Linked DNA regions of Gemmata obscuriglobus. The protein of the gene in region 1 interacts with the protein of each later gene in a pairwise test. Links are inferred from orthologs where the notes say so. Each region holds a gene or a part of one and is shown on either strand. Other genes may lie near its edges. The genes, in order: tpiA and pepT.

Evidence for each region.
Region 2: the proteins of tpiA (region 1) and pepT interact in binary tests that used the Escherichia coli proteins (3 or more experiments, as listed by UniProt). The link is inferred for Gemmata obscuriglobus from one-to-one orthologs.

What each region holds. Positions count from the first base shown.
Region 1 is NZ_CP042911.1:7,025,544-7,040,506, forward strand. Bases 10,441-13,246 are described here. They hold tpiA (triose-phosphate isomerase), read right to left. Parts: upstream 12,320-13,246; coding sequence 11,561-12,319; downstream 10,441-11,560. Other genes in these bases: GobsT_RS29070 (YicC/YloC family endoribonuclease), read right to left, coding at 10,441-10,950; secG (preprotein translocase subunit SecG), read right to left, coding at 11,070-11,366; GobsT_RS29085 (hypothetical protein), read right to left, coding at 12,458-12,850; aroF (3-deoxy-7-phosphoheptulonate synthase), read right to left, coding at 12,907-13,246. Also shown: GobsT_RS29035 (DUF1501 domain-containing protein), read left to right, coding at 1-370; GobsT_RS29040 (hypothetical protein), read right to left, coding at 571-897; GobsT_RS29045 (tetratricopeptide repeat protein), read right to left, coding at 1,182-3,341; GobsT_RS29050 (serine/threonine protein kinase), read left to right, coding at 3,640-5,238; GobsT_RS29055 (sigma factor), read left to right, coding at 5,435-8,836; GobsT_RS29060 (DNA-directed RNA polymerase subunit omega), read right to left, coding at 9,055-9,366; gmk (guanylate kinase), read right to left, coding at 9,377-9,958; more of GobsT_RS29070, read right to left, coding at 10,060-10,440; more of aroF, read right to left, coding at 13,247-13,938; pheA (prephenate dehydratase), read right to left, coding at 14,095-14,963. UniProt on the Escherichia coli protein: Involved in the gluconeogenesis. Catalyzes stereospecifically the conversion of dihydroxyacetone phosphate (DHAP) to D-glyceraldehyde-3-phosphate (G3P).
Region 2 is NZ_CP042911.1:8,804,773-8,819,829, forward strand. The notes cover bases 7,425-10,324. They hold pepT (peptidase T), read right to left. Parts: upstream 9,544-10,324; coding sequence 8,305-9,543; downstream 7,425-8,304. Other genes in these bases: GobsT_RS36570 (transposase), read right to left, coding at 7,425-8,189; nth (endonuclease III), read right to left, coding at 9,591-10,324. Outside these bases: GobsT_RS36540 (glycosyltransferase), read right to left, coding at 1-870; GobsT_RS36545 (sugar transferase), read right to left, coding at 1,049-1,768; GobsT_RS36550 (hypothetical protein), read right to left, coding at 1,822-2,469; GobsT_RS36555 (tyrosine-protein kinase domain-containing protein), read right to left, coding at 2,639-4,888; GobsT_RS36560 (exosortase/archaeosortase family protein), read right to left, coding at 5,021-5,908; more of GobsT_RS36570, read right to left, coding at 7,032-7,424; more of nth, read right to left, coding at 10,325-10,343; GobsT_RS36585 (enoyl-CoA hydratase/isomerase family protein), read right to left, coding at 10,345-11,178; GobsT_RS36590 (RNA polymerase sigma factor), read right to left, coding at 11,346-12,077; GobsT_RS36595 (hypothetical protein), read left to right, coding at 12,325-12,591; GobsT_RS36600 (hypothetical protein), read right to left, coding at 12,606-13,010; GobsT_RS36605 (carbon starvation CstA family protein), read right to left, coding at 13,007-15,057. UniProt on the Escherichia coli protein: Cleaves the N-terminal amino acid of tripeptides.

The DNA.
Region 1 (14,963 bases):
CATGCCGCCGGCCGACGCGGCCTTCGCCGCGCTGCTGGACGACCTGACCGCGCGCGGGCTTCTGGACGAAACGCTCGTGGTGTGGGTGGGCGAGTTCGGGCGCACGCCGCGGGTGGAGAACGGGGGCCGGCAGCACTGGCCCCGGTGCTACTCGGCGGTGCTCGCCGGGGGCGGCGTTCGGGGCGGCGCGGTCTACGGAGCGAGCGACCGCATCGGGGCCGACCCGGCGTCCAACCCGGTGTCGCCCGCCGATCTGACCGCAACCGTCTATCACGCCCTGGGAATCGACCCGGCGACCGAGATCCAGGACCCCACGGGCCGCCCGTGGCGGGTCGCCGACGGGACTCCGGTCCAACAACTGTTCAGTTAACGAACAGCGTTGGCAGCGAGCGGAGAACGTTCCCCAAGCCGGGTGGCATGCCCCCCCCCCACCCGACTCGCAAAGACTCGCCGACCTCCCTTTTAGAGAAGGTGAGAGGCGACCGCCCGTTACGCTTTGACCGGATTTGCTATCACGCCGGTGAGCCCGGTAGTTGTGCTACTACAGTGGGCATAGGCCGCGTGGCTCGCTCAAACCACCGACAGACTCGCGCGGTTGAAATAGGCGATGGTAGACCACAACTCGTCGTCATGAACGAACAGGACCAAACAGTCCGAATCGCTCATACCCGTACCAGGCCACGGGAGGTGTGTGACGACGAACCGCTCAGCGTGCTCAGCGAAGATCTCACGGGCGAACTTGGGGAGATCGACCAGCTCCGTGCAGCAGCCCGCGACCGATTGCCATGTGCCGGCGGGAACCGCAAAAATGCGGCGCACCGCGGGTTGAAGCGACCGGAACGATAGCAAGTCCGCCGCCACGCTAGCTAACTTCTCTTGCAGATCGGCCCTAACCATTCGAGTTACTCGCGGTCAAAACCTGCACGAGTTAACTAATCTATACTCAATCAGATTAACAGCAGCAACATCACTTAGCTACCGTTTTGGACGGGATCAGCAGACCGCCATTGCCCCCCCCGGGCGCGCCATCAATTGCCCGCCTTCGCGATCGCCCTGAACCCGCGTGTTCCTCATTCGGCGTGCGGACGACCCATTTGAACCAGTGACGATATGAAATTGGCCCGGCCGGCTCCCTCATGAGAGCCGGCCGGGCCAATTGCGCACCAAAACGCACGGCCCGATCACTTCGCCTTTTGCGCGGCGGCGACCAGTTCGGAGCAGTGGCCCTCAAGGTCGCGGTTGCCGGTGCGGCGGGCCGCTTCCAGCCCGCCCTCGGCGAACTGGAGCGCCTTCTCGCCGTTCTTCAACCGCAGCATGTCCTCGGCGGCGCTGGCGTAGAACTTGCCCTCGTCCGGGTGCGCGGCCAGCAGGGCGCTGTACTCCGCCGCCGCTTTTTCCGCATCCTTGGCCTTCACGAACAGTGCGATCTTCCGGAGCTGATAGTCCGTCCCCCGCTGGCCGCCGTTGTGCTCGGCGTCGTACTTCGTGCCCTCGTCGATCAGCTCGCCGGCGCGGGCCGTGTCGCCGTTGGCGGCGGCCCCGGTGATGGCGGTCGCGTACAGCCGGTACCGGTCCGGGTTGGCCGCGTCGAACGGCTTCAGCAGCCCGGCCTGTGCGAACGCGACGGCCAGTTCGTGCGCCTTCAACTTGACGGCCGCCAGCATCGCCTGTTCGAGCTCACCGACCGACAGGGTCGCCACGTCGAGCGCCGCCAGTTCGGGCGTGTTCATGGCGCCGATGTCGCGCTTCTTGGGCGCGGGCGCCGGGGCCGCGGCTTGCGGGGCCGGGGCGGGCTCGTCCTTCTTGTCCTCGGGCACGTGGACCTTCGGCGGGTCGGCGGTCACGTACTCCAGGTTCAGTTTGTGGCGCAGGTTCGCGAAGTTGTACATCTCGATGGGCACGACCTCCTGCCCCACCTGCTTGCTGGGCGCCGCCAGCTTCAGGCTGTCTTCGAGGAACTTCACCACCCCGAACACGTGCTTGCGCAGGACCTTGCTGCCCACCGCCTCGATGGGGGCGTTGCCGCTCAGCGCCTTCAGCGGGCGGTGGAGCCAGACGCCTTCGAAGTAGTTGGCCGCGTGGTCGCGGAGCTTGGCCTCGGCCGCGTTCAGGTCGCCGCTGGCGGTCGGCTGGGCCATCGCCTCCAGCACCACGTCGCGGAAGTTGAGCGGGTTCTGGCCGGCGACCGGCTGCTCGACCGCGAGCTGCAGCGCGGCGTAGATCTCGTCGGCCGCCTTCGCCACGGACTCGCGGTTCGGGTGGCTCAGGAAGATCGACCCGTTGCTCACCACCAGCCGCGCGGCGATCTTGGCCATCGTCACCGCCCCGACCGCCAGTAGCGAGGGCAGCTCCTCGACCAGCAGGCCGAACAGCATCCCGCTCTCCTGGTCGGCGCGCATGTTGCGCAGCTTGCGCGCCTGGTCGTAGGCGCGGAGCAGGTTCATCACCGCCTGCGCGTCGCGGATCCGCAGGACGAACGTGTGCGAGATGTGGTCGGTGTCGTTCTCCATCCCCGCGCCGCAGCGGAGCACCTCCGCCAGCGCGCCGGCCTCTTCGGCGCGGTGGTCGTCGGTCTCGAACTCCAGCGACTTGACCAGCGCCGCGACGGCCCGCGGCTGCTCGCCCAGCCACGCCAGCACCAGCCCCAGGTTGAACCACGCGGCCGGGTCGTCCGGGGTGAGCTTGGTGAGGTCCTCGAACGCCTTGCGCGCGTCGGACAGCTTCCCGGTCGCGGCGGCCTCGGGCACCGGCTTCGCGGTGGGCCGGAACTTGTACTTCTTGGACGCCGCGGCCGGGTACGGCCCTTCGGGGCCGAACTCGACCTCGAACTGCTGCCGCAGCTCCGCGTCCGTGGGCTGGAAGTGGATCACCCGCTCCAGCGCCGCCCGCGCGGCGACCGGCCGGTTCAGCACCGTCGCCTCGTACTGGTAGATCTTGAAGTACACCTGCGCGAGCTGGTCGTGGGACTCGGGGTCGTAGGCCTCGGCGGCCTTGCGGAACAGCAGCAGCGCGCCGAGCAGCTCGCCCTCGTTCTCGCGGAACTGGCCGCGCAGGAAGTGCGCCATGCCCGAGTCCGGGTTCAGCCGCAGGGCCTCGTCGACGGCCTCCTCCGCCTTATCGGGCTGCTGGGCGTTGTACAGGAACTGCGCGTAGTACCCCCACACCGACGGGTTGTCCGGGCGCGCCTTGGTGAGCCCCTGCATGGTCTGGAGGGCCGCCTCGTGTTGCCCCTGCCGCTCCTGCTCGAACGCCTTCTCGACGGTGTCGAAGTACGAGGCGCAGCACCACTTAAACTTCTTACCGCTGCCGCACGGGCACGGGTCGTATGGCTGGGGAGGCATGTGTCGGTCCACCTTTGGGGCGCGGAGCGGTCGGCGAGCGGTGCGGCCCGGCGCGTGCCGGCCGTTCGTTACGGGCAAGAAGCGCCGGTGCCGCCACTCGTTCGGGTTCAGGATAGGGGATCGGGTTACGCCTGAAAACGGCCGGGGGCGAGTTTGACAGTTCCAAAAGGCGCCCTAATTTTGCGTACCTGCGCTCCGCTCCGGTGAGACGCGAAATCCGTCGCGCGGGCCGAAACCGTACCCGCGACCACTACGCCGGCCGCAGCGCACCGGCACACTCCGTAAGGACGATTCTCAAATGGTGACGAGCGACCTCGGCGCGTGCGAGTGGTTCGTGTGGGACCTGCGGCGCAGCGGGCTGATCGACCGCGGACCCCTCGACCAGATCGTGGGCGAGTTCCTTAAGCGGAACCCCCGTGCCGAAGCCCCGGCGCTGGCCGAGTTCCTCGTCGACCAGGGCACCCTCACGGCGTTCCAGGCCGAGCGCATTCTGAACGGCAAGAGCCAGGGGCTGGTGCTCGGGCCGTACGTGCTGCTGGACGCCATCGGCTCCGGGAGCATGGGCCAGGTGTACAAGGCCAGCTCCAAGAACGACAGCAACTTGTACGCGGTCAAGGTGTTGCCGCGGCGCAGCATGTGGAACGTGCGCCTGGCCCGCCGCCAGGTGCGGTCGTTCGCCACGTTCGAGCACCCGGCCGTGGTCCCGTTCGTGGACGTGGGCACCGCCGGGGGGCTGCACTACCTCGCGTGGCCGCTGGTCGAAGGCACCACCCTCGAGTCCCTGATCCAGCACCACGGCAAGCTGGCGCCCGCCACCGCGGCGCTGTACGCGGTTCAGGTGGCCCAGGGGCTCACGGTGGCCCACCAGAACAACCTGTTCCACGGGCTGGTGAAGCCGTCGAACGTCATGATCGGCAGCGACAACCAGGCCCGCATCCTCGACTTCGGCATCGGCTCTTTGCTGGTCGAGAACGAGGGCGAGAGCCTGGTGGACACCATGTCCACCGCCAACACGCTCACCAGCGGGCTGGACTGCGCCAGCCCCGAGAGCATCATGGAGCCGACCAACCGGACGCCGGCGGGCGACCAGTACAGCCTCGGGTGCGTACTGTACTACGCCCTGACCGGGCACGTGCCGTTCCCCGAGGGGTCGGCGGTCGAAAAGATGATGGCCCACCAGACGAAGGAACCGACGCCGATCCGCGAGCTGGTTCCGAACGTGCCGGCCGGGCTCGCGGCGGTTGTGCAGCGGCTCATGGCGAAGCCCCCGGAAGAGCGCTACAGCGGGTGCGACGAGCTGGTCGAGGCGCTGGAGCCGTTCCTGGACGACCTCAACCAACTGAACGGACCGGGCGGCAGCGGCGCCCGCACGCCCCCCGGCAGCCAATCGGGCGGGCGGATGCCGGGGCTGGGCGGGCGGTCGAACCCGGGAACGAAGATCACGCTGCCGAGCCGTTCGGGTCCGGGGAGTTCGGGAACGCGGTCCAACCCGGCGTCGAGTTCCATGATCGTGCCCCCGAGCGCACAGACCCCGCAGCCGCCGGCGTCCCGCGGCGGCGTGCCGAGCCGGGCGTCGTTCAACCTGCCCGCGGTGAGTGACGAGACCGAAGGCGGCGCGGCCGCCCGCTCGCACACCCCGCCGGAACTGGGCCGCCCGATGCCGAAGCTGCCCACCCGCGGCGCGACGACCGGGCGCCCGGAGCCGACCCGCCCGGCCCGGCCTGCCAAGCCCATGCCGCCCCCGGAGCTGGAAGAGCTTCCGGACGCGGAACCGGCCTGGGCCGAAGAAACCGTGGAGCGCCGGACGAAGGGCAACGCCGGCACCATCGGGCTGATCGCGGTTGCCGTCGTGCTGATGGTGATCGTGTACATCGGTGCGACGCTGCTGATGAAGTAGCGGGGGCGGCGCGGTTGACCGGTCGATTCCGACCACCTCCATCCGAACTCAAGCGCAGGCCAGGGGCACACCCCTGGCCTGTTCGCGTTCGAGGCGCGACAACACGACCGCCGAAGTCGGGCGTGATATTTCTTGCGCCGGCCGCCCCTCAATTCGGCATTAACATCGGGTAGCCTCTCAGTCCGAAGGAGCCGCGATGCCGCGCCTCGAGTTCCGTCGCGCAACCGCGCTGTGCCGACTCGGTTCCAACGCCGCACGGCCCACCGATGCCGAACTGCTCGCCCGTTTCGCTGCCGACCGCGACGAGGCCGCGTTCGCGGAACTGGTTGTGCGGCACGGCCGGCTGGTGCGCGGGACGGCCCGCCGCTGTCTCGGTGACGTTCACGCGACCGAAGACGTGTGCCAGGCCACGTTTCTGGTCCTCGCCCAGAAAGCCGCAGCAGGTCCGTGGGGGCCGACCGTCGGCCCGTGGCTGCACGCGACCGCGGTCCGGCTGGCCCGGAAAGCCGCCCCGCGAATACCCGTTGCGGAACCGACCGACGGCCCGGTGTCCGAACCGGACCCTCACACGGCCGCCGCTTGGAACGAGATCTGCTGGGCGCTGGACGAAGAACTTTCAGCACTACCCGAAAGCGTCCGCGGCCCGCTCGTGTTGTGCTACCTCCAGGGGCACACGCGCGATGCAGCCGCGGCGGCGCTGGGGTACTCGCTCGCCATGCTCAAGCGACGGCTGGAGCGCGGTCGCAACCTGCTCCGCGACCGGCTGGCGCGGCGCGGGATCAGTCTGCCCGCTGCTGGCGTCGGCGTGCTGGCAACCGAACTGGTGACCGGGGCGACGGATGCGTCGCAGCAGGCCCGCGCCGCGGTCGCCTATCTTGCGTCCGGCCGTGCTCCCGTTGCCCTGTCGGGACTTCTCGGCGGCGGGGGCGGCCGGTGGAAGGCGGTCACACTCTTCGCGAGCCTGGTCGCATGCGGGATGGGTCTGCTCGGAGCCGCCGGGCGCCCGGACGAGAAAACGGCCGCGACCGAAACAAGCGGCCCAAAGGGGGCTCAGAAATCGGCCGAACGCATCGACCGGTTCGGCGACCCGCTCCCGGCCGGTGCTCTGGCGCGGTTCGGCACGGGCCGCCACCGCGCCCCGGGCGCCCACGTTGCGGTAACACCGGACGGGAAAACGGTGGTGACCGCTGGCGACGATCTGATCGTCCGAACCTACGACGCCGTCACCGGCGCGGCGCGAGACGTTCGCGCGCTCGACGGACCGCTGACTCACGAGACGGCACTGGCGGCCGATGGCCGGTACTTGGCAGGGGCGGCGTTTTCGGCATCACGTAAAGCCGAGATTCGCGTGTGGGAACTTGCGACCGGAAAGCTGGTCGGTACGCTCCCGCTCAGTGGAGACGCGGTCCGGGGCCTTGCGGTACATTCTGGCGCGACGAAAGTGGCCTTCATCTGCGGACCGGAAACCGACCCACCGTCTCTGCGAAAAGTGTGCGTGTGGGACTTTGTAAAAGCTGGCGAGCCGACCGAACTGGGCAGTTCCAAACCGCTGAATGTCCGATACGGGGAGCCCCGGAACCTGTTCTCGCCAGACGGAAACCTGCTCCTGACCCATCAGCAAGATGGGCAATTGGTTTGCCGGGATCTTGTGAACCGAAAGACACTTTGGCAGAAGAAGCTTACCAACATCAGATTTTTCTTTTTCGCACCCGACGGCAAGAACGTGGTGATCGCCCCGAACGGGTCCGGGTTCGAGTTCTGGTCTGCGGCGGATGGGAGCAATGTGGCGGGAAAGGCGTGGGACGGTACAGGGGTTCGCGACCCATACAACCACGGCCCGGTAGCGGTATCGGCCTCGGGTCGACTCGTTGCCCTGTCCCACGGTTTACGGCGTGTGGTCCTGTACGACACGGTCAAGCGGGCCGTCGTTCGGGAACTAAACGCCCCTCGCCTGACACCGGACGAGGCCGTGTTGATGTTCTGGAAGGTGCCGACGACGTTCGCCTTCACCCCGGACGAAACCGGGTTCGTTTGGCGAGCGCCGACCGTTCAGCGGTGGGACGTTGCGACCGGAAAGGCGATGTGGCCGGTCACCTGGGATCAGGGGCACACCGAAGCCGTCACCCGGCTGCTGTTCGCACCCGGCGGTGCGGCCCTCGTATCCGCGGCGGCCGACGACTACCACTACGTCTGGGATCTGGCATCGGGCCGTGCGCAGCAGCGGATGCTAAAGGACTTTGGGGATCTCATGGCGTTCACGCCCGACGGGCGCACGCTCATTACCTCGAACGATGTCGGACGCGATCCTCTGAAAGTTTGGGACCTCGCATCCGGGACGGGAGCCACGATTCCGAAAGGCAGCGCGCCCCGTACCCAGTACGTTTCGGGCAGGTGCCTGCAGGCGACGGTGACACCCGACGGAAAGCGGCTCGTCACCCTGACGTATAACGGCATCGCAGGCGAGCGGACGCCGCCCGGGCACTATCTCACGGTGTGGGACCTGGCCGAGCGAAAGGTTGTTCGCGAGGAACAGGTCAGCGGCAGCGGGCGCGAGCCGATTATTGCACCGGGCGGTGAGGTGTGCGCGATCATCCCCCCAATCGACGAACACCCGGGAGCGCGCCTGATTGCTACTGCAACTGGAAAGGAAATCGGGCGGTTGACCGAGCGGGATTTGTTGAAAGGTGGCCTTTCAGGTCAGCCCCTCGAACTGGTTTTCTCCGCGGACGGCCGGACCGTGGCCACGCGGGTGACCGACGACAGCGGTACGGCCGAGTCGGTCGGGGACTCCCCGGTGAAGTTGTGGGACATCGCAACCGCCCGGGCGTTCGCCCAGTTTCCGACCACGGGCGCGGCCCGGTTCTCCTTTGCCCCCGACGGCAGAACGCTGGTGATTGCCGGGAGCAGCGGGTTCCGGACCTACGAGTTGGCCACCCGAAAGGAAGTTCACGCCGTTGCCGCCGGCTCAACGCCCCGGGTGCGGCCGTCCGATCCGTTCGCCACCGCGCTGGCCGTCGGACCGGGCGGGCGGACCGTCGCGACCGGACACATGGACGGAACGATCCTGCTCTGGGACGCAACCCCGTTCCGAACCGCACTCGAACCGGCGGAAGCAGGCGCCGCGTGGGACGCACTGAAGAAAGCCGACGCCGGCGCGGCGCGGGTGGCCGTGCTGCGCCTCATCGACGCCCCGGATCTCGCGCTGCGATTGTTCGAGGAGCGGCTCAAACCGGCGGCCCCGTCGACGACCGCGCCGGCCCTCGTCCGCCAGCTCGACTCGGAAGACTTCAAACAGCGAGAAGCCGCCGAAACGGAGCTGCGGGCGCTCGGCAGCCGGGCCGAACTGGCACTCACTGCGGCGTTAACCGGGCAACCGTCGCCCGAGTTGCGGAACCGGATCGCGCCGTTGATGAACGCCCTGTCGCCGACCGCGGCCGTGAGCGGTGAAGATCTGAGAGACGTTCGGGCGGTGGAAGTGCTGGAAGGTATCGGAACGCCCGCCGCCCGAAAAATGCTCGACCGACTGACGACCGGAGAGCCAACAGTCCGGCTCACGCGAGAAGCCAAGGCCGCTGTTGCACGCCTCGGCGGGCGATGACCGGGTTTCTGGAGCGCGGGCGTCCCGCCCGCTTGGCTTCGCGGAAGGATCGGCTTCGGGTAACCCGCGCCGCCAATCCGTGTGAATCGCAAGGCGGGCGGGACACAAAGATTACATCATCACACAAAAGCCGCGCGGGCGCCCGGACCAATCAGGTCCGGGCGCCCGCGCGGCTTGAACGTCTTTATTCGCGAACGAGCGGCCGTTACGGGCCGAAATCACTCGTCCGACTGCTTGGCCGTCGAGCCGGGGGCCGGCGGGGTGGCGCCGGGCATACCCGGGTACGCGCCGGGCAGGTTCGCCATCACCGTCTGGTTCTTCGACTGCACCTCGCCGGACGCGTCCAGGTAGATTTTGTCCTGGAGGATCTCCTGGATCACGACCGCCATGCGGTCCGGCAGGCCGCGGGTGTCCACCAGCGGGGTGGCCTTGTTGTTCAGCGCGACCATGCGCTTCTGGATCAGCGTGGACAGCTTGAACCGCCCGCCCACCTTGTTCACGATGCCTTCTTCTTTCAGCTCGTCGAGCATGGTCGCACCCTCAGCAGTGGAATTTTTCGCGAATCACGTGGTCCAACTCGCGAACCGCGGCGTCGAGGTCGCGGTTCACGATTCGGTGATGAAACTGGTCCGCCTGGGCGAGTTCCATCCGGGCCGTTTCGAGCCGGCGCCGGATGCGCTCCTCACTCGTGTCGTTCCGCCCGCGGAGCCGGGCCTCCAGCTCTTCCATGCTCGGCGGGGCGATGAACACCGACAGGTGGTCGTCGGGCATCAGCGCGCGGACGCGGCCGGCGCCCTGAACGTCGATCACCAGGATCACCCCGGTCCCGCCCACCCGGTACGGGTCCACTTCCGAACGCGGGGTGCCGTACAGGTCCGTGCCGAACACCTCGGCCCACTCCAGCATTCGGTCGTCGGCGATCGCCCGGCGGAACTCGTCCTGCGTCCAAAAGTGGTAATCCACCCCGCCCTGCTCGCCCGCGCGTTTGCCGCGGGTGGTCGCGGTGACCGCCCGCCGGAGCTTGTGGCCCGCACCCGCGAGCAGCCGGTCCACGAGGGTCGTTTTCCCGACGCCGCTCGGCCCGGAAACGACGATCAGCGGCGCCGGTGAAGGTGGGAACATTGCCGGTTGGTTCAGGTTGCGGATGTCGATCGAAGGAACTCGCCGGGGCGTCGCCGCGTTTCAACCGGCGATCACAAATATCAAACCGCCAATTACCCATTCTACTCGACGTTCTGCACCTGCTCCCGCAATTTCTCCAACGTCGATTTCATCTCGACCACGTGGCGGCTGATGGCCACGTCGCCGGCCTTGGAGCCGATGGTGTTGGTCTCGCGGCCCATTTCCTGAATGACGAACTCCAGCTTGCGGCCGGCCTCCTCGCCCTTCCAGAGCAGGGCCGCGAACTGATCGAGGTGACTGCTCAGCCGCATCACCTCTTCCGACACGTCGGTGCGGTCGGCGAACAGCGCGACCTCGCGAACGACGGTCTCGGCGTTCAGCACCAGCCCGGCGTCGGCCACGGCCGTTTTGACGCGATCGAGAATGCGGTGCCGGTATTCGGTCACCACGCCGGGCAGCAGCGTCTTGATCGCGTCCAGTTGGTCCGCGATGGTCTGGCGGTGGCCGAGCAGTTCCGTGGCGAGCGCTTTGCCCTCTTCCCGGCGCATTTCGGTGAGCTTCACCAGCGCGGCCTCAAGGGCCTTCTCCACCACCGGCCACTCGTCGTCGGGCGGGGCGGCGCCGTTGCGCGTTTCCGGCGCGACCCCGGGCAGGCTCAGCGCGCCGGCGGCGAGCGGGGCGAGCAGTTCCGGCGTGCCTGCGGCGAGGCACGCCGCCCGGAGTTGCTTGAGGTAGTCGCCCAGAACGGCGGTGTTGAGCACCGGTGCTGCGGCGCCCCCCTGCCGCTCGACCCGGATGTGAACGTGAAGCGTCCCGCGGCGGACGTGCCGGCGGACGACCTTTTCTAGTTCACTTTCCAGGAGCGGGTACGGGTCCGACCCGCGCACGGTCAGCTTCAGGTGCCGGTTGTTGACCGCCCGAACCTCGACCGCAACGCCGAAACCCTCGGCGTCGATACGGGCCGCGCCGAACCCGGTCATGCTCAGCAACACGCCGGTGCGCCTCGTCTGCAAAGGATGGGGAAAGGGTAAGAGTGACCCTTCCGCGGGCGGGCGGGTTCGCGGAAACGCGGTTCGTCGGCATCAAAGAGGCCGACGAACCAGAACACACATCAGCTCGTGGTCGTGATTTGCGACTTGTTCTTGTCGGCTTCCACGTCGTACTTCACCACTTTAACATGGATCATGATAATCAGCACCCACACGCCCGCGAGCCAGAGGGTGATTTTGACGAACTGGTCGGCGGCACGCGACCCGAACGGGCTGGACCCGCCGGCGCCACCGAACGCCCCCGCGAGCCCGCCGCCCTTCCCGCGCTGGATCAGCACCAGCAGCACCAGCAGAAACCCGATGCCCAGTACGATGGCGTTGAGCACGTGCGACGGCCACCACGCGGCGATGAGAGACACGGCCGACCTCCACTCTTCTGCGGGCCTTAAATTCGGCTGAACTGCTACTGTACGAATTCGCCCCGGTCCGGGAAGCCCGAGTTCCACGCATCGGCCCGACCGGAACGAACGGCGACTGCGCGGCGACAGGTTCCGACCCGTCTCCGCACAGCCGCGGCGAATCAGCCACTCGTAACCGCTTTGTGGCTCACGGCTTAGCCGGCAGCCTTCACGATGGCGAGGAACGAGTCGGCTTTGAGGCTGGCCCCGCCGACGAGCGCCCCGTCGACATCGGGCTGGCTCATCAAACCCACGGTGTTGTCGGGAGTGACCGAACCGCCGTACACGATGGGAGTCGAATCGGCGATTTTATCGCCGTAAAGCAGCCGAAGTTTCGACCGCACGAAGGCGTGCGCCTCTTGCGCCTGTTCGGGTGTAGCGACCTTGCCGGTGCCGATGGCCCAGACGGGCTCGTAGGCGATGACGATCCGGCCGAACTGCTCGTCGGTGAGCCCGGCGCAGGCGGCGTACACCTGGCGCTGGAACACCCGCTCCTGGAGCCCGCGCTCACGTTCGGCCAGCGTCTCGCCCATACAGAGGACGACGCTCAGCCCCTCCTCGAGCGCCGTGTGGACCTTGTGGTTGATGAACGTCTCGCTCTCGCCGATGATGTGCCGCCGCTCGCTGTGGCCGATGAGGGCGTACTTGCACCCGGTTTCGAGCAGCATCGCGGGGCTCACCTCGCCCGTGAACGCGCCCTTCTTCTCGGAACTCACGTCCTGGGCGCCGAGCGCGACGGGCGAGCCCTTGAGAACCTCGCCGACGGCGGTGAGCCACGGGTACGGCGGGAACACCGCGACCGTGACGCGGTCGTCGGTCACGCCCTTCGCCACCGCCGCGCCGAGCGCCTTGGCCTCGGCGAGGGTGGTGTTCATCTTCCAGTTCCCGGCGACGAACTTCTTGCGAGTCGGCATAGCATCTCCCGGCGCCCCGGCCGCAACGTTGTGGCGGCGGTGGCCTGACAGCGAAGAACGAGCCAGTAATCGCACCTCGCGGCACGATCGATCAAATCCCCATCTGCATTATTTTGAGACGGCGCCGGACCGGCTCACTCACTTCGCGCGGCGCATCACGACAAGAGTACGGTCGCCGGCGGCGGTGTCCAGGAACACGACGAGTTGGTCGAAGGCCGGGTCACACTTCAATAGGACTTCCTCAGTCACCGCGCCGGAGTCGTTCCGCACCCCGCTGGTCATCGAACCGCCGTTGCCGGCGCCCAGAAGTGAACCACCCCGGGGGGACAGGCGGTACGGTCCCGGCAGTTGAGGTGCTGCGACGACCTCCCACCCACGCTGCGACGCGGCGATGGCCTCCAACGGAACGAACGGGCGCTCCGGAGGGGCCACTGGTTCCGGCCGCCGGATCGAAGTCGCCACAACAGTACCGACCGCCGCGATCAAGGACAGCACGACGAGAAGGGCCAAGAGCCGCCGGCGCGTTCGCATACGACCGCCTCCATCGAACCCGCGCTCACAACTCGATCGGTCGGCCGGCCCGCCGTTTACTTCTCCGCCGGCGCCCAGAACTCGCGGCCGAGCGCGCCGGCGAGCTTCCGCAGGTCGCCCATCAGGTCGAGGAACTGGTGCGGGAGCAGCGCCTGCGGGCCGTCGGAAAGGGCCTTCTCCGGGCAGTTGTGGACCTCGACGTGGACCCCGTCCGCCCCGGCGGCGACGCTCGCCCGGCACATCGCCGGAATCAGGTCCGGGCGCCCGGTCGCGTGCGACGGGTCCACGATGATCGGCAGGTGGCTCTGGCCCTTCACGTTCGGGATCGCGCTCATGTCGAGCATGTTGCGCGTGCTGTCCTCGAAGCTCCGCACGCCGCGCTCGCACAGCACGACATCTTTGTTGCCCTCGGAGAGCACGTACTCGGCGGACATCAGCAGGTCTTTGACCGTGGCGCTCATCCCGCGCTTCAGGAGCACGGGCTTCATCGCCTTCCCGCACTCCTTGAGCAGGTCGAAGTTCTGCATGTTGCGGGCGCCGATCTGCAGCATGTCGGTGTAACGGCACACGAGTTCGACCTGCCGCGGGTCCATCACCTCGGTGACCACGGGCATGTCGTACTTGTCGCCCACGTCGCGCAAGATCTTGAGCCCGTCCTCGCCCATCCCCTGGAACGCGTAGGGGCTGGTGCGGGGCTTGAAAGCGCCGCCGCGGAGGATGTTGGCCCCACCGGCCTTTACGTACTTGGCGATGGCGTCGAGGACCTCGTACCCCTCGATCGCGCACGGGCCGGCGATCATCGCGAGGCTGCCCCCGCCGATCTTCACCTTGCCGACGTAGACGGCGCTGTCGGACTTGTGGAACTCGCGGCTCGCCAGCTTGAACGGTTTCATGATCGGCAGCACTTGCTCCACACCCGTAATGGCCGAAAAGTTTTCCGACCCGGGCTTGGTTTCGTCCCCGATCACCCCGACGATGGTGCGGGCCTCACCGCGGCTCACGTGCGCGGTGAACCCGAGCTCGCGGACCCGCTCGATCACGTGATCGATCTGTTCCAGGGTGGCGTCCGGCCGGATGACGAGGATCATGGGAGGGTCGTGGTCAGTCGTCGGTGGTCGGTGGTCGGTTCTCAACGATCTGTCAGGAGATTCCACCGACCCTGTTCATGCTACAGGATGTGCCGGGCCGTGACAGGGGAGCCGGGAGCCGCCGCGCCGGGACCGCCCGGCGCACGCGGCGGGCGGTCACTCGTCTTCCGCGCGGGCCTGCGGGAACGAGCCGAGCACGGTCAGCGTGTCGCACAGCTCTTCCAGCGAGGCGAGCGTGCGCTTCACCTTGGGCTCGTCGCGGTGCCCGTCGAAGTCCACGAAGAACACGTACTCGCCCTTCGCCTCGCGGAACGGGAACGACTCGATCCACGTCAGGTTGATCTTGTTCGACTTGAACACCGTCAGCACGTCGGCCAGCGCGCCGGGGGTGTGGTTGATCTGGAACATGAGCGCGGTCTTGTCGGCGCCCGTCTTGGCGGAGTCCGTGGCCCCGATCACCGCGAACCGGGTCTCGTTGAACGGCGAGTCGGCGATGTTCTGCGCGACCACCCCGATCCCGTACCGCACCGCGGCTTCGCGGCTGGCCACCGCGGCGACGTGGTCCTCGGTCTGGACCAGGCGAGCGGCGTCCGCGGTGCTCGACACCGGGTGGATCGACGCCTGCGGCAGGTTCTTCGCCAGCCAGTTGCGGCACTGGCTGAGGGCCTGCTCCTTCGAGTAGACCCGCCGCACCTCCGACTGGGCGCAGTTCGCCAGCAGGTGGTGCCGCACCCGCAGCCGGATTTCGGAACAGATCTGGACCTGGTCCGGGAACCGCATGAACATTTCGAGCGTGTCGACCACGCGGCCGTCGGTCGAGTTCTCGAGCGGCACCACCCCGAAATCGGCGTGCTTGCGAACCACCTCCTCGAACACCGCCGCGATGTTGGCGGTGCGGTTGTACACGGAGGCCTCGCCGAACCGCTGGATCGCCGCCAGGTGGCTGTAGCTGTACTCCGGCCCGAGGTACGCGATCTTCTGCTGCCGCTGGATCGCCCGCGACCCGCTCATCAACTCGCGGAAGA
Region 2 (15,057 bases), 1.8 Mb from region 1 along the record:
GGCGCCCGCGCCCAGTAGCACGCCCAAATAAAGAGCCACGCTCCCGAACCACACCCAGCCCGCGTAAGGTACGGCGAGGCTCAGCAGCGCACCGGCGATCACCCACACGGCCCACAGCGGCGGCACCAGGGCGGGCACCGAGAGCGACTTCGGGTGCTTGAAAGCCAGCTTCGCCCGGCCGCTGCCGTACCGGCCCAGTTGGTAGAACAGGGCGCGGAAACTCGCCCGCGGCTCGTACACGATCTTCACCGCCGGCGTGAAGTAGCAGCTCAGCCCGGCGGCGTGGACGCGCTCGTTGAACTCCACGTCCTCGCAGGCGTCGAACGCCTGATCGAACAGCCCGACGGCGTGGAACACGGTCCGCGAGTACGCGACCGCGGTGCTCTGCGGCGGGACGAACTTCGGCTCGTTCGAGTAGATGTCGGAGTCCGGGTTGTGGCCCAGCCGGCTGCTCCGCGCGGCGCTGACCGCGGACTGGAACGGGGTCGGGTTCGGCACGTCCAGCGGCTGCGGCCGGCCCAGGCAGTCCGCCTGACTCGTCTCGAACGCGTCGGACAGGTTTCGGAGGTAGTCGCGGTCCGGCACGTGGCAGTGCCCGTCCACGATCACGAGCACGTCCTTGGTGGCATGCCGGATCGCGGTGTTGCGACCAGCCGAGGCCAGCTTGTCGGCGTTGAACACCAGCTTCAGGTTGGGGAACTCGCCCTGGAGTCGGCGCACGATGGGGACCGTGTCGTCGGTCGACACGCCGTCGGCGACGATGACCTCGAAGTCGGCGCGGGGGAAGTCCTGCGTGAGCAGCAGCCGGAGCGTGTGCTCGATCGACCGCGACTCGTTCCGCACCGGGACGACGACAGAAACGGACGGCATGGGTGCTCCAGCAAAGATGTCATTTCACCGCGGCGGGCGCGGGAGCCGCTCAGGTCTTCGGTGAGCGGTACGACGGCCGGCAAAGAAGTCATTTCACCGCAGAGGGCGCGGGAGGGCGCGGAGAAAACGCGGGCACGAGGCCGAAACGATCTCTGCGCCCTCTGCGGTGAATCGGTCGTTACTCCGTCGGCACGCGCGGGGCGCGGTGGTACAGGCGCTTCAGCCCGAGCGTCTTCAGCCCGGTGGCGAACAGGAGGAACAGTTCCATCCGCCAGGACCGATTGCGGATGTAGAACAGGTCGTACACGAGCTTGTTCCGCACGCTGCGGACGCAGGTGTCCGGCGGCAGGTGAACCTGCGCGAACCCGGTGATCCCGGGGCGCACCGCGTGCCGGCGGTCGTACCCGACGACCACATCGCGGAGCTTCTTCACGATCTCGGGGCGCTCCGGGCGCGGCCCCACGAGGCTCATCTCGCCCCGCAGCACGTTGAGCAGTTGCGGCAGCTCGTCGAGGTGGAGCTTGCGCAGCACGCGGCCCAGGGGGGTGATCCGGGAGTCGCCCGGGGTGCTCCACCGCGGCCCGGTCAGCTTCTCGCAGTCGTGGTACATGGTGCGGAGCTTGTACAGCGTGAACACGGCCCCGCCGCGCCCGACCCGGGCCTGGGTGTACACGGCCGGCCCGCGCGAGGTGAGCTTCACCAGCGCCGCGCACGCCAGCACCGCGGGCAGGGCCGGGATCAGCATGAGCGCCGCGAGCGCGACGTCCGCCGCCGCCTTCGCCCGCTCGCCGCGCGACAGCGGCCCCGGGGCCGGGGCGGGGCCGGCGCGGCGCGAACGCGGGGGCTGTGGTAAAGGGGCTCGCAACGCGGACCTCGGGCTGGTTCGTACGGGAGACATCCTTGTTCCTCGGGTGCGAACTCGCGTGGTGTCGGGCGGACGGTCGGGCGGCCTCACGGGCGGGCGCACTCGGCGGCGTACTGCGCCCACGTCGCGGCCACGAACCCCTTCACGACCGGATCGTCTTCGGCCCCGTCGGCGTCGGATTCGGGCAGGCTCGACGCGATGTACACCTTGTAGATGGTCGGGGCGCGGAGCTGGCTGGCGAACTGCCACCGGGGGTTGTCCGGGGCGACCCAGGCGCCGTCGGTGGTCCAGGCCCACCGCACCCGCACGCGGTCCACCTTCGTCTGCGTCTTCTTCTCGAAGTCCGCGACGTACACGGCGGCCGGCACGCCGTTCACCTCGAACGTCTCCTTGCGGGGGGCGCGGAGCGTCTTGTACCCGCTGCCCGGGTAGCACACGTCCGGCGTGTGGGTCGCGACCGACCCCGGGATGCCGCTGATGAAGCTCACCACCGCGACCGCCCCGCCCGCGCCGAAGTACCGCCGGCTGGTGGCGACGCTGCGCTCGTTGAGCGGCATCTCGGTGTCCACCGGCTCGGACCGCAAGTCCTCGAACTTCACCTCGAGGTTGTGGAGCCGGTCGGTGCGCGCGGTGTTCGAGGCGACGATGTTCCAGCGCTGCGTGACGGCGCCGTGAACGAACGCCCCGCACACGACCAGCGCGAGGACCGAACAGAACGTGAGCGGCTTCATCATGATGCTCCTCGTCGAAGGACCCCACCCTCCGGCCCTCCCGAACCGGAGAGGGGCGAAGTCCCGACGCGCGGCCCGCTCGTGAGGCGGGGTAGGGTGCGCGCGTCGCTCACGCTTCCGCGCCCGCCCCGCGCTCCGAACTTCGGAGCGCGGGGCGGGCGCGGAAGCGCTTTCAGCACAGCGCCTCTTGCTCGGTGGCGCCGACATACACGACGCCCGAGAACGGGATCTCCATCGTCGCGACCCGCTCCGCGGCCCGCTTCAGCAGCGGGGTGGCGGTCTCGCGGTACCGGGCGCACACCAGCACCGCCTCGCACCGCCGGGCCACCTCCACCGACTCCGCGACGGTGAGCAGCGCGTGCCCGTGGATCACGACGCAGTCGTACGGCTCCCGCAGCTTGGCGAGCAGGGCCTCGAGCTTCTCGCCGGTCGCGGCCTTGCGGGCCTCGTCGGACCACTTCCCGGCCGGCAGCAGGTGCAGCCCGCTCGGCAGGAACTGCACCACCGACCGCATGTCCGTCTCCGCCCGTAGCAGCTCGCACACGCCGGCGGCGTTCGGAACGCCCGCATAGGGGTGGATGGCCGGCTCGCGCAGGTCGAAGTCGACCAGCAGGGTCTTGTACCCGGCCTGGGCCAGGCTGCTCGCCAGCCCGAACGCGGTGAACGCCTTGCCCTCGTCGCCGATGGGGCTGGTGACCGTGATGGCGGTGGCGCCGCGGCTGAGCCACGTCTGCGAGACGTAGGCGCGGAGCTTGTCGATGGCCTCGTTCGCCGCGGCCCGGCGCACCGGGTCCTTGCCCGCCGCGTCGGTGGGCAGCCCCGGGATCACGCCCACCACCGGCGTAGGCACCGCGGCCCGCACGTCCGCCAGCGAGCTGACCCGGCGCGACACGGTCTCGTACCCGACCACCCCGAGCCCCATCAGCACGAACCCGATGACGCTCGCGAACCCGGTGCCCAGGAGCTGCTTCTTGGTGTCCTTCTGCGTGGGCGTGGACGCCTGCTGGAGCACCGAGATGCGGGCCGGCGCCTCGAGCTCGAGCTGCGTGAGGTGGTACTGCTGCATCAGCTCGCGCCAGATCCCGTCGGTCACCGCGAGGCGGCTGTCATCCGGGTTGTACTCCTTCTCGAAGCGGGCCTGCGTGAGGCCGCCCCGCTCCCCTGGCGGGAGTTCGGCCAGGTACTTCTCGAGCAGGGCGAGCGCCTTCTTCGCCTCGTCGCACTTCTCCTGGTGCTCCTGGACCTTGAAAATCACCGCCTGCAGTTCCGCCGCGAGCGGCTTGGCTTCCTGGAGCTTGCGGACCCCCTCGATCGTCTTGATCTTTTCGTCCTTGAGGGCCTCGTACCGTCTCTTGTAGGCCTCGTAGGTCTTCCGGAACTCCTGGATCGCGGGGCCGTTCGGGTCCTCGCTGTTCCCGGCGTACTTCATCCAGGTGATTTGTGCCTCGACCATCAGCCGCCGCGCGGCGCTCACGTCCCCGTCGTTCTCGACCCGCTCCGCAATGAGCGGTTGGGTGGGCGAATCCTGAATCGCCTTCAGTTGCGACTGGAGCACATCTCGGTTGCGCGTCAGGGCGTTCAGGTTCAAGGTGAGCTGCTCGACTTGCTGTTTCCGCATCCAGTAATCTTTGGTGGCGAGCCCGGGCTCCTGAGTGTAGATCGCGCGGTCCGTCTGGGTCAGGGTCGGTGCTGCTCCGCCGGCCGGCGTGCCCGGGGCGCCTGGGGGCGCCGGCAGCGGGGCCGGCGCGGTCGCACCGCCAGCCGTCACCACGCCGGCGCCGCCGCTTTTGGGTCGCCGGTCGGTGCGGACGATTTGCTCCATCCGCTTCTGCGCCTCGCCGGACTGCTCCGCGATCTTCTGGATCTGTTGCGCGTTCTGCGCCTGAACGCGCTCCACGAACGCTTTCTGGACCGCGTTAATGATCTTTCGCGCGTCCTCGGGCTCGTGCCCCTTGAACGTGATGCGAATCACCTCGCCCTCCGGTCCCCGAATATCCAGTTCCTCTTCGAGGAACTTGAGCGGGTCCTTCTGGGCTTTGATGGTGGGCAGGTCCTTGATGTCGCGCAGCGCCGCGTTCAGCACGTCCTCGGACCTGAGCTGCGTGGTCAGGGTTTTGACGTAGGTGGCGAAGTCGGCGCGGGGCTGGCTGTTGCTGTTGTGGTTCACCACGTTGATCGGGACCGCGGACACCCGGAACAGCCCGTACGACTCGTACTTGCTGGCGAGCAGCTCCCAGGCCACGGCGGCCCCGGCGGCGCCGATCAGCGTGCCGCAGAACAGGACCATCAGCCAGTGCAGCTTCAGGTACACCAGGATGCGCGCGCCGGCCGCGTCGTCCGGCCGCTCGCCCGTCTTCGGAGCGGGGCGCGGTGCCCTCGGCGGCGAGGCGGGCGCGTGGGTGGCGAAGGTGGGTCCGGTCATTGGCCCTGAGTCCGTTCAGGTTTAGTGACGGGGGCGAAAACGCCTCCCCCGGTCCTTCCCGAAAGGGAAGGGAAGAATAACCGACGTCGGCCCGCGCCGCGTCGCGAACCCCTCCCGCCGGGAGGGGCGGGGTCAGGCCGCCGTTTCGTCGACCACGAGCCGCTTGAGCGCCCACACCTCGGCGCCCAGCAGCGCCAGGCCCAGCGGCATCATGAGGTAGCCGTACGCGTCGTGCAGGAAGTCCCGCGTACCCTTGTCGGAGATGAAGGCGAAGCTCACCCCGGTGGCGGTGATGCGGAGCACGTTGGTCAGCACCGCGATCGGGGCGATGCCGAGCACCACCATGAACTTCTCGAACCGGCTGCGGGTCATCATCAGCACCGCGCCCACCGAGAAGGCGGCGAACGTGACCATCATCTTCAGCCCGCTGCACGCGTCCACCACGCCCAGCCGCACCTCGTCGATGAGGATCAGGTTGCCGTCGCGGATGGCCGGCTGGCCGAGCGTCTGGAGCAGGAACGTGCTGGCGACGGTCGCGGCCGTCTTCAGCGGCCCGCCGACGTTGCGCTCGAGTTCGTAGGGCAGCGGGATCATGAACACGAGGAACAGGATGCCCGGGCCGACGAGCTTGAGCAGCGGCACCCCGCCCGCCGCGAGCGCGACGCCCACGAGGGCCAGCAGCAGCGAGGCCGCGTCGAGCTGGTGGAACAGCAGGGCGCCGGCTGCGGCCCGCAGCACGAGGATGGCGACGAGCAGCCCGCACCCGATCACGGGGAGCGGCCGGAGGACCAGGGCGGAGCCCTTCGCGCCGCGCCAGATCAGGAACGCGGAGAAGAACGGCACCAGCACCCCGTGCGAGTACTGCGGGTCGTTGATCCACTTGTCGGCGAACACGCGGAGCATGGGCAGGTAGGCCCAGCCGAGCGCGGCGACGAGCGCAACGCCCTGCCACAGCGCGAGGCGCGATTGGGATGCGGCGGGCGCGGCGGAATTCGACGGTGCGAAGCTGACAGACGACATCCGTGTCCCCGTACGAACCGGGCGATTGCGGGTCTGAGTCCGTGACCCGGAATCCGAGAGTTGGGGGATTGTGTCAGATGCGCGGAGGGGGAATCAACCCCAAGTTTTGCGTTCGAGATTTGAGCAGGGCCGTTCCGTGTAACGCTTCCGCCTTCTGAACTGGCTTTCTCCGGCAGGGGTGGCAGTGTCCCGGTCGTCGCGTAGCTTCGCAAGGCATCGACGACCGTACTCATCGGATCCAGCCCCCGCCTCTTCAATGTCCGCACCACGCTCATCAACACCGACCGTGTCCGCGCGCCACGCTCGCTCGGGTTGCCGTAACTGGCCTTCCCAATCAGAACCGCCGGGCGCACCTCCCGTTCCGCGTGGTTGTTGCTCGACGGGACGCCTTCGAATTCCACGAACGTCAGCAGGTTCTCACCGTACTTGTGCAGTCGCTTCCCCAGCCGCCGGGCGTGCGCGTGCGCCCAGTCGCTGACCGCCAGGTCGGTGATCCGGCTGGGTAACGCGTCGGGGACCTGGGGGTCGACCTGCTTCCGGCAGCACGGGCACCAGTCGCGGTGGATCGTATGCTCGGTGACGACGGGTTTCAGGTCGGCGGGGATGTCCTCGGCGATGCGGGTGCGGGAACGCCGGGTGCGGGTGAGGTTGCCGCCGCACGTGGGGCAGGCGGGGAGTTGGTGCACTTCTCGGCGGTCGATCTGTTCGGGACGGGGTCGGGCGGCACCTGCGTGCCCGGGTTGGGCACCGCGTTTCTTGCGACGCGGTGGTGCGGGCGGCTTGGCGTAAGGCGGAATGGAACCGGACGGCTGGTGGGCACCGCTGGCCGGTGTGGGTGGGCCGAGGGTGCTGCTGAGTTGGAGGAAGAAGATGGCGGCGGCCCGGTCACGCGGGAGAACCGCTTCGGCCTGGTCCGGGGTCAGGGTGCCGGAGCGGAACGCGGCGACGAAGGCGGCATCGAGAATCGGGGCCGCACGCGTCATGCCCGCGATTCTCGACAAACCGCAGGAAAGCGAAAGGCCAGTTCAGCAGGCTGAAGCGTTGCGGGAACGTTAACTACCCGGGACGCAGTAATGTGACGCTTACCCACACGCCGTTACTCTTCAACCGGATTTCAGTAGTTTCAAGTTGGCGGCTTGGTTTTGTTGGCCGATCGTGCAGTAGTAATGGACTTATTTTCGCCATCTGTAGGTGCCAGCCCATCGGCCAACAGTATCAGGCATACCGCCGCCAGTGTCCACCCGAGGCCGCGGGCTGAGCGGGACCACAACCAGGCGTTACGCAGGATCAGCCCGACGGCCACCCACAGGAGTCGCACGACCCCATCGGTGGTCGAGGTCCGGGGCCGAACCTGCCCCAACTGGCGGTAGCTGCTCTCGATCCCGAATCGGGTCCGGTACAGGTCCCGAATCGCCACCGGGCTCCCGCTCACCCGCCACGCCGCGTACAGTAACTTCTTGCTCCGCCGGCCCCCGGTCCGCCGGTACCGGTAGCTCTTGTGAGCGATCACCACGTGCACCCGCACCGAGGTGCCCCGATCCGCGTGGGTGTACGCATATCGACCCGCGCCCCGCCGCCGCACGGCCCGCAACCCGACCCCCTTCACCCCGGGCCGGGGCTTGCGGCCCCGGACCACGGCCGGGATCACGAACGGCACACCCCGCGCCTGGAGCAACCGCATCACCGCGATCGAGAAGAACGCCTTGTCCAGCAGCGCGACCCGGACCGTAACCCGTGCCGCCGTCACCTGATCCAACAGCCGGGTGAGCACCGCGGTCATCGGCTCCTTCTCGCCCACGGCCGTCAACCCGAGCGTGTACCGGTCCGGTCCCCCGACGAGGCACGCGGTGGCGTACGTGTGGAACGTGTGGGTGCCGCCGGCCCCCTTGGACCGGGTGGTGTCCCGGTTCGGCGTCCCGAAGTACCCGATCCGGTGGTAGTCGATCGCGACCCGAGCCGCCCGCTTCCGCTTGCCGAGCGGGGCGTGGAGGGCCGGCCGCAACCGCCGCTCGAGGGTGCGGCGCCGCTTGGGCAGCGTGAGGTACAAGCAATCCCAGATGGCCTGCCCGGACGGGGCGTCGGCGATCGCGGCACAGGCCGCGGCCACCGAGCGGGCGAACGCCGCGGCGAACAGCACCACCCGCCACACCACCTCGGGTGTACAGGTGCGGCGACGCTTGGGCAGTTGGACCGCACGGCCGAGCCAGTCGGTCAGGACCGGACGGAGGTGCCGGGTGGCGTGGGCCGGGGTGGCTCGGATAGACTGACGTTTGGGTCGCATGGGGGCTCCGACAGTGGAGGCGTGGTAACCACCATTGACCGGTAAACCCATGCGGCCCGCTACTCATAAATCGCCCAACTTGAAACTACTGGATTTGGTATCACTCGCACCCGGGTCACTTCTCGGCCCACACCTGGCACAGCTCCAGCACCACGCGGACGGCGGCCTCCATCTCCTCCAGGCACGTCCACTCGAGCGGCGAGTGGGGGTTGTGTTCGCCGGTCGAGAGGTTCGGCGTCGGCAGGCCCTTTTCGGTGAGCTGCGAGCCGTCCGTGCCGCCGCGGATGATCTTGTGCTTCGGCTCCATCCCGGCCCGCCGCACCGCCTCCGCGGCGCGCGTCACCGCCGCCGGCAGCCGCGCGATCCCGTCCTTCATGTTGCGGTACTGCTTGCGCGTCTCGACGGTCACCTTCGCGGCCGGGTGCTCGCGCTCGACCTGACGGGCGATCTCGCGCAGCAGGTCGGCCTGGACCGCGAGCTGCGCGGTGTCGAAGTCTCGCAGGATGAACCCGATTTTCACCTCGCCGGCCCCGCCCTCGATCGTGATCGGGTGCAGGAACCCCTGCCGGCCGTCGGTGGTTTCGGGGCTCATCGTCCGCTGCGGCAGGCGGTCGACGAACATCGCCGCCAGGCGCACCGCGTTCACCATCCGCCCCTTCGCGATCGACGGGTGGATGTTCACGCCCGTAATGGTGACGGTCGCGGCGTCCGCGGAGAACGTCTCGTCCTCGATCTCGCCGCTGCCCGCGCCGTCGAGCGTGTACGCCACCGCCGCGCCGATCTGCGCCGGCTCGAGGTGCTTGACGCCGAACCCGATCTCCTCGTCGCAGGTGAACACGATCCGCACCGGGCCGTGCGGGATCTGCGGGTTCTCCGTCAGCAGCCGCGCGGCTTCCATGATGACCGCCACCCCCGCCTTATCGTCGGCGCCGAGCAGGGTCGTGCCGTCGGTGGTGATGATGGTCTTGCCGATCAGGCCGTTCAGCTCCGGGTTCTCCGCGACCCGGATCACCTTCGAGGTGTCCTTCGGCAGAACGATGTCGCCGCCGCGGTAGTCGCGGATGACCTGCGGCTGCACGTCCTTCCCGCTGTTCTCGGGGTTCGTGTCCACGTGGGCGTTGAACGCGATCGTGGGGGCGCCGGCCACGTTGCCGGGGACGGTCGCGAACACGAGGCCGTGTTCGTCCTGCACCGCGTCTTTCAGCCCCAGGGCCAGGAGTTCGTCGCGGAGCATCGCGCCCAGCACGAGTTGCCCCGGCGAACTCGGGTACGACGTGGACCGCTCGTCCGCCTTGGTGTCGATGCGGACGTACCGCAGGAACCGGTCCAGAAGGGTGTGCGTGGCGAGGGCCATGAGAGTTCCACCGCGGCGGCCAAAGGGCACGAGAGGGCGACAGGGTCTTATTTACTCTCCGGCTCTCTCTGCGCCCTCTGTGCCCTCTGCGGTGAATCCGGTTTTGCTTTTTTCTTCCGGCGCCGGGAAGCAGCCAGCCCCTTCACCCCGACCTTGGGGCACAGGTCCGCGACCGCGCACTGCTCGCACCGCGGCTTGCGCGCCAGGCAGACCTTCCGCCCGTGCATGATGAGCCGGCCGCTGAAGTGCAGCCACTCGGCCTGCGGCACGATCTCCGCGAGCGCCAGTTCCACTTTTACGGGGCTCTGGTGGCGGGTGAGCCCGAGGCGCCGCGAGAGCCGCCCGACGTGCGTGTCCACCGTCACGCCGGGGGTCTCGAACGCGTGCCCGCGGATCACGTTCGCGGTCTTGCGGCCCACGCCGGGCAAGCTCACGAGGTCGTCGAGGTCGGTGGGCACTTGGCCGCCGAACCGGGCGACCATCTCCACGCACGCGGCGCGGATGTTCTTGGCCTTGTTCTTGTAGAACCCGGACGGCTTGACGAGTTGCTCCAACTCCCGGATGTCGCAGGTCGCCATGTCGGCGGCGGTCGGGAACCGCGCGAAGAGCGCCGGCGTGATAGTGTTCACCCGCTTGTCGGTACACTGGGCCGACAGCACGACCGCGACGAGGAGCTGAAACGGGTTGGCGTAGTTGAGGCCCTCGAACTCGGGGTATAGCGGGGCGAGGCGCTCGTTGATGGGGCCGACGCGGTCGCGCGCGGGCGCGAGTTTCGGTGCGGTCGGGTCGGGTTCGCCCATGTCACGCGGCCCTGCAGAGCGCGGGTTCGGGTTCGGCCGCCGGGGCGGGCGTGGGGGCCGCGGCGCGCGCCCGCATCTGCTCGGCTTCGAGCGGCGTGATGAACCCGCGGGCGAGCAACGTGTCCGCGTCCTGCGGGGCGCGCGCCCGGGCGCTCAGGCTCTCGGCTGCGACCTGCGCGAAGGCGCGGCGCTCGTGCGCGAACCCGGTTTCGTCCGGCACGCGGTCAGGGGCGTAGGGGCGACGTTCCCGCTCGTCGAGGAAGGTGCGCAGCTCGATCTTGGCCCGACGGGTACAAAACGCACGGTCCACGAGCCCCAGGTCGCGTGCTTCCCGACCGGACACCGTCCGGCCGGATTCGATGAACGCGCCGGCCCGCTTCCCGAGCCGCTTCCGCAGGCGGTTGCTCCCGCCGAAGCACGCGAACCGGCCCGGGAACCCGAGCAAGGTGTGCGGCGCGGACACGCACAGCCGGTGGTCACACGCGAGCGCCAGTTCGAAGCCTGCGCCCAGACACGGCCCGTCGATGAACGCGACCGTCGCGAACGGGAGCGCGCCGATTCGGGCGAGCACGCGCTGCCCGCGCCCCGCGAAGGTGGCCCGGTCGGTGACGCGCGCGACATCGGGGTGCAGCCCCGCGCAGAAGCCGAACGGCTTCGCGGAGCGCACCACGAGTGTGTGAACGAAGAGGCTGCGCTCGACCGCCCCGAGTGCGGAGTCGAGTTCCGCGAGCCGCGGCGCGTCGAGGGCGTTCACCGGGTCGCCGGGGAACGCCAGCCACAGCGTGGCGGTGCCGTACTCGCAGGTAACGCGAAGGTGTGCGGACTCGAACAGCATTCCAGAATGGTGGCGGCTCGGCCGCGAGAATTCAACCCGAACTCACCGGCTGCCCTTGGCGGGCAGCATCCTGGCAGAGTGGCCCAACTGAGCAACCCGCGCTCGCACGCGTCGGCCCCCCAGTGACGGCCAACTTGCCGCCCAAGGGTTTTGCGAATCACCTTGCGTTACTCGGGCACTTCGGTCTTGTCGCCCGGGAGCGGTTCCCGCTTGGTCTTGCTCGGTTTGCTTGGCTTGATGACCGCGCTCAGCGGCGGTTTGGGGGCTGCGGCCGGCCTCAAGCTGTTGGCCAGCACGGGGAGTTCGGTGCCGGACGCGGCGACCGACGCCCGGAGCTTTTTCCGCGCCCGCGACAGCACCGCGCCAATGGTGTTGACCGGTACGTCGGTCTCGGTGCTGATCTCCTCGTACGTCCGCCCTTCCAGGTAGTAGAGCCGGACGATTTCGCGCTCCGGCCCGGAGAGCCGGTTGAGCAGCTTCTCCACTTCTTCCAGGCTTTCCATTCCTTTCTGAGCAACGGGGGCGTCGTCCGGCTCCGGCTCCGGCAGGCGCGACTCGCCCCGGCGGATCGCATCTTTCACTTTCTGCCGGCGGACTAGCTCGTGAATGCAGGTGCGGCGGGTGATGACCGTGAGGTAGGTTGCGAGGCTGGACTGCTTGCGGAACTCGCGCAGCACCTTGAAGTTGTTTGCGACGATCTGGAGCAGCACTTCGGCCGCGATGTCCTCAACGTCTTCCGGCCCCACACGGGCGCTACGGAGGTGCGCGGTGTACCCGATGGTGTGGTAAATGAGACTGAGGAACCGGTCCACGAAGTCGTTCCACGACCCGGGGTCACGGTTCAGGCACCGCTTGAGCAGGTCGCGGTCCACCGCGGTGAACGGGGTGTCGTCTTCCACGGCCGATGTGCCTCAGGGAGCCTTCGAGCGGCGCATCCAACAGTATAAGCCTAGCCGGTGTGCGAACCTTACACAACCGGTCGGCGCGTGTCCTTCCGCGCCCCTATTCTACCCCGCGCCGGCGCGACCGGCATAACCGAATCGCGCGCCGCGGTCTCGGACCGCCTGGGGTCGCCTGTAGGCCGCCGGCCAGTTATTGTTTGGCAGCGTAACGTTCTGGCTGTTTTGGGGCACCGGCCACGATGCGATGGCCACCCTCGACGACAACCGCGATGGCGTCATCTCGGGTGCGGAACTCGACACCCTCGCGCTCTGGCACGACGCCAACGCCAACGGCGTGTGCGACGCCGGCGAGGTGAAGCCGCTGTCCGAGTACGGTATCGTGAAACTGTCGGTGAAGTTCGAGCGCGACGCCACGCACCCCGACCGCATTGCCTACTCGAAGGCCGGGGCGACGTTCAAGGACGGCAGCACGCGCCCGACGTTCGACCTCGTACTGCACTCGGCGAAGTGAGCACGGGCCGACCGCTAGCGCCGGCTCGCGGCGCGCCGCTCGCGCATTTCCTGGAACGTCATCCCGGCCCAGATCACCAGGAGCACGCCCCACTGCACGACCGGCACGAGTACGCGGTTCATACCCGGCGTCCGGCGGAACTGCGGGTCGGAATCGTACCGGTACAGGTCGAAGCCGAGCACGCCCAACCCGCCGACCGCGACCACAACGGCGACCCAAAACAGCACCCGCGAGCGGTCGGCGTGGGCGCGGCGGCGCCACGCCGCGAGCGCGAGGAACAGCGGCGGCCCGAGCAGAAATCCGAGCACGAGCGCGCTCGCCCCGGGCTGCGCCCAGTCGGTCATCAGGGCGACGAGCGCCAGTTCCCCGAGCGCCGCCGCGAGGGCGAGCGAGACGGCTTCGCGTGCGTGCCGGGTCATGCCGTACCATCCGCGTTCGGGCGCCGGGGCGGGCCGAGCCACACGCTCGCCCACCGCGCCGCCGACCAGAGCAGCAGCGCGAGAACGCAGGTGATGACGAAGACGGTGAGCCCGGCGTTCATGTAACCGGTGAAGATCGACTTCTCCCCTGCGGCGATCAGGTCCTCGGCCGCCTTGTGTGCGGCTCCGGTGGCGCCGGCCAGTTGCTGCTGCCCCTGTTCAACCTTCGCCCGCCCGCTGGAGATCATGCCCGCGAACTGCCCCGTCACGAGCTGCGTTCCGGCGGTGAACGTCGTGCTGCACACGAACAGCATCGGCAGCGCCGTGACCAGCGCGTACCGGCCGCGCCCGTTGTTCACGAGCCACGTGGTGACTAGCGCGAGGGCCAGCACCGCGAGGAGTTGGTTCGCGATGCCGAACATGGACCAGATGGTGGTGATGCTGCCGGTCCACACCAGCCCGACCCAGCCCAGCGTCACGGTCGCGCTGGCGAGCACCGCGCCCGGGAGCCAGTCCGGCCGCGCCACCGGCGCATAAACGCGCCCGACGCTCTCCTGCAACAGGAACCGGGCGATGCGCGTGCCCGCGTCGATGGTGGTGAGGATGAACAGCGCTTCGAACATGATCGCGAAGTGGTACCAGTACTTGAGCAGCGATTCGCCCTGCACCCCGAGCCACATGAACGCCTGCTCGAAGATGACCGACATGCCGACCGCCAGCGTGACCGCCCCGCCGGTGCGCCCGCGGAGCGACTCCCCGCCCACCTTCTCTTCCACCCGGCCCAAGTCGAGGTGCTGGGGCGAGCTGACGTTGGTCGCGTGCGCAGGGTCGGCCGCCTCCGGCGGCACCTTGACGCCGTAGCGATCGTACACCCTGTCGAGGTCGTCGTTCCATTTGGCCTCGTGGTCGATCGGAACGTTGATAGCGTAGTACAGCTCCGACGGCAGCGCCGCCGCCGCGATGAGTGCCGTCACGGCGACCAGCCCCTCCATCAGCATGGAGCCGTAGCCAATGGTGCGGATGTGAGACTCCTTCTCCACCATCTTCGGCGTGGTGCCGCTGGAGACGAGCGCGTGGAACCCGCTGATCGATCCGCACATGATGCAAATGAACACGAACGGGAAGATCTGGCCGGGAAAGGTCGGCCCGCCGTTGATGAACACCTCGTTCAGCGCCGGCGCCTGGAGGGCGGGGTTCGCAACGCACACACTCACAACGAGCAGCCCGATGGTGCCGATCTTCAGGAAGCTCGACAGGTAGTCGCGCGGCCCGAGCAGCAGCCACACCGGCAACACGGCCGCGACGAACCCGTAGGTGCCGAGCGCGGCGATGGTCTGCTCGCGCGTGAGCGAGAAATACGCCCCGAGCGCCGACCGCGACACCGGCTCGCCGATCACGACCGCCGCGAGCGTGAGCACGCCCCCGATGAGCGACGCCTCGACCACGCGCCCGGGCCGGATGCGGTACATCCACAGCCCGACCAGAAGCGCGATGGGGATGGTGCAAGCGATGGTAAACGTGCCCCACGACGAACCGGCCACCACCTGCGCACAGCCGGCGGGCGTGACAAAGGTGAGCGAGTCGGTGGGGTGCGTGTACGAAACGTGAAGGGAGCCGGTTTCGGTTATCGCCGTGGGGTCCGCCGACGCCTTCCCGGCACGCCAGTTCCCGGGTATCGGTCCGGGCACGCGCACGGCGAACGGTTCTGAGCGAGCGGTTTCGGCCCCCGCCGCTTCGTACCGAACGGAGCACCCGGGCGGGAAGTGCAGAACGGTCGCGCCCCCTTGCGGCTCGGCCCGGACGCGTTCGGCGACGGGCACCGTAATTTGCGTCCCCTTCGGCAACTTCACCTCCTCGCCGCCGAGCGCCTTCACCACGACCAGGCCGAGGCCGGCGAGAGCGATCACCACGATAAAGAGGATCGCGACCGACGCGATGACGGCCGCCGGATAGCCGAGTTCGTGCCGGGCGATCTCGGCGATGGATTTGCCGTCGCGGCGGACGCTGGCGGCCATCACGAGCATGTCCTGCACCGCGCCCGCGAGGC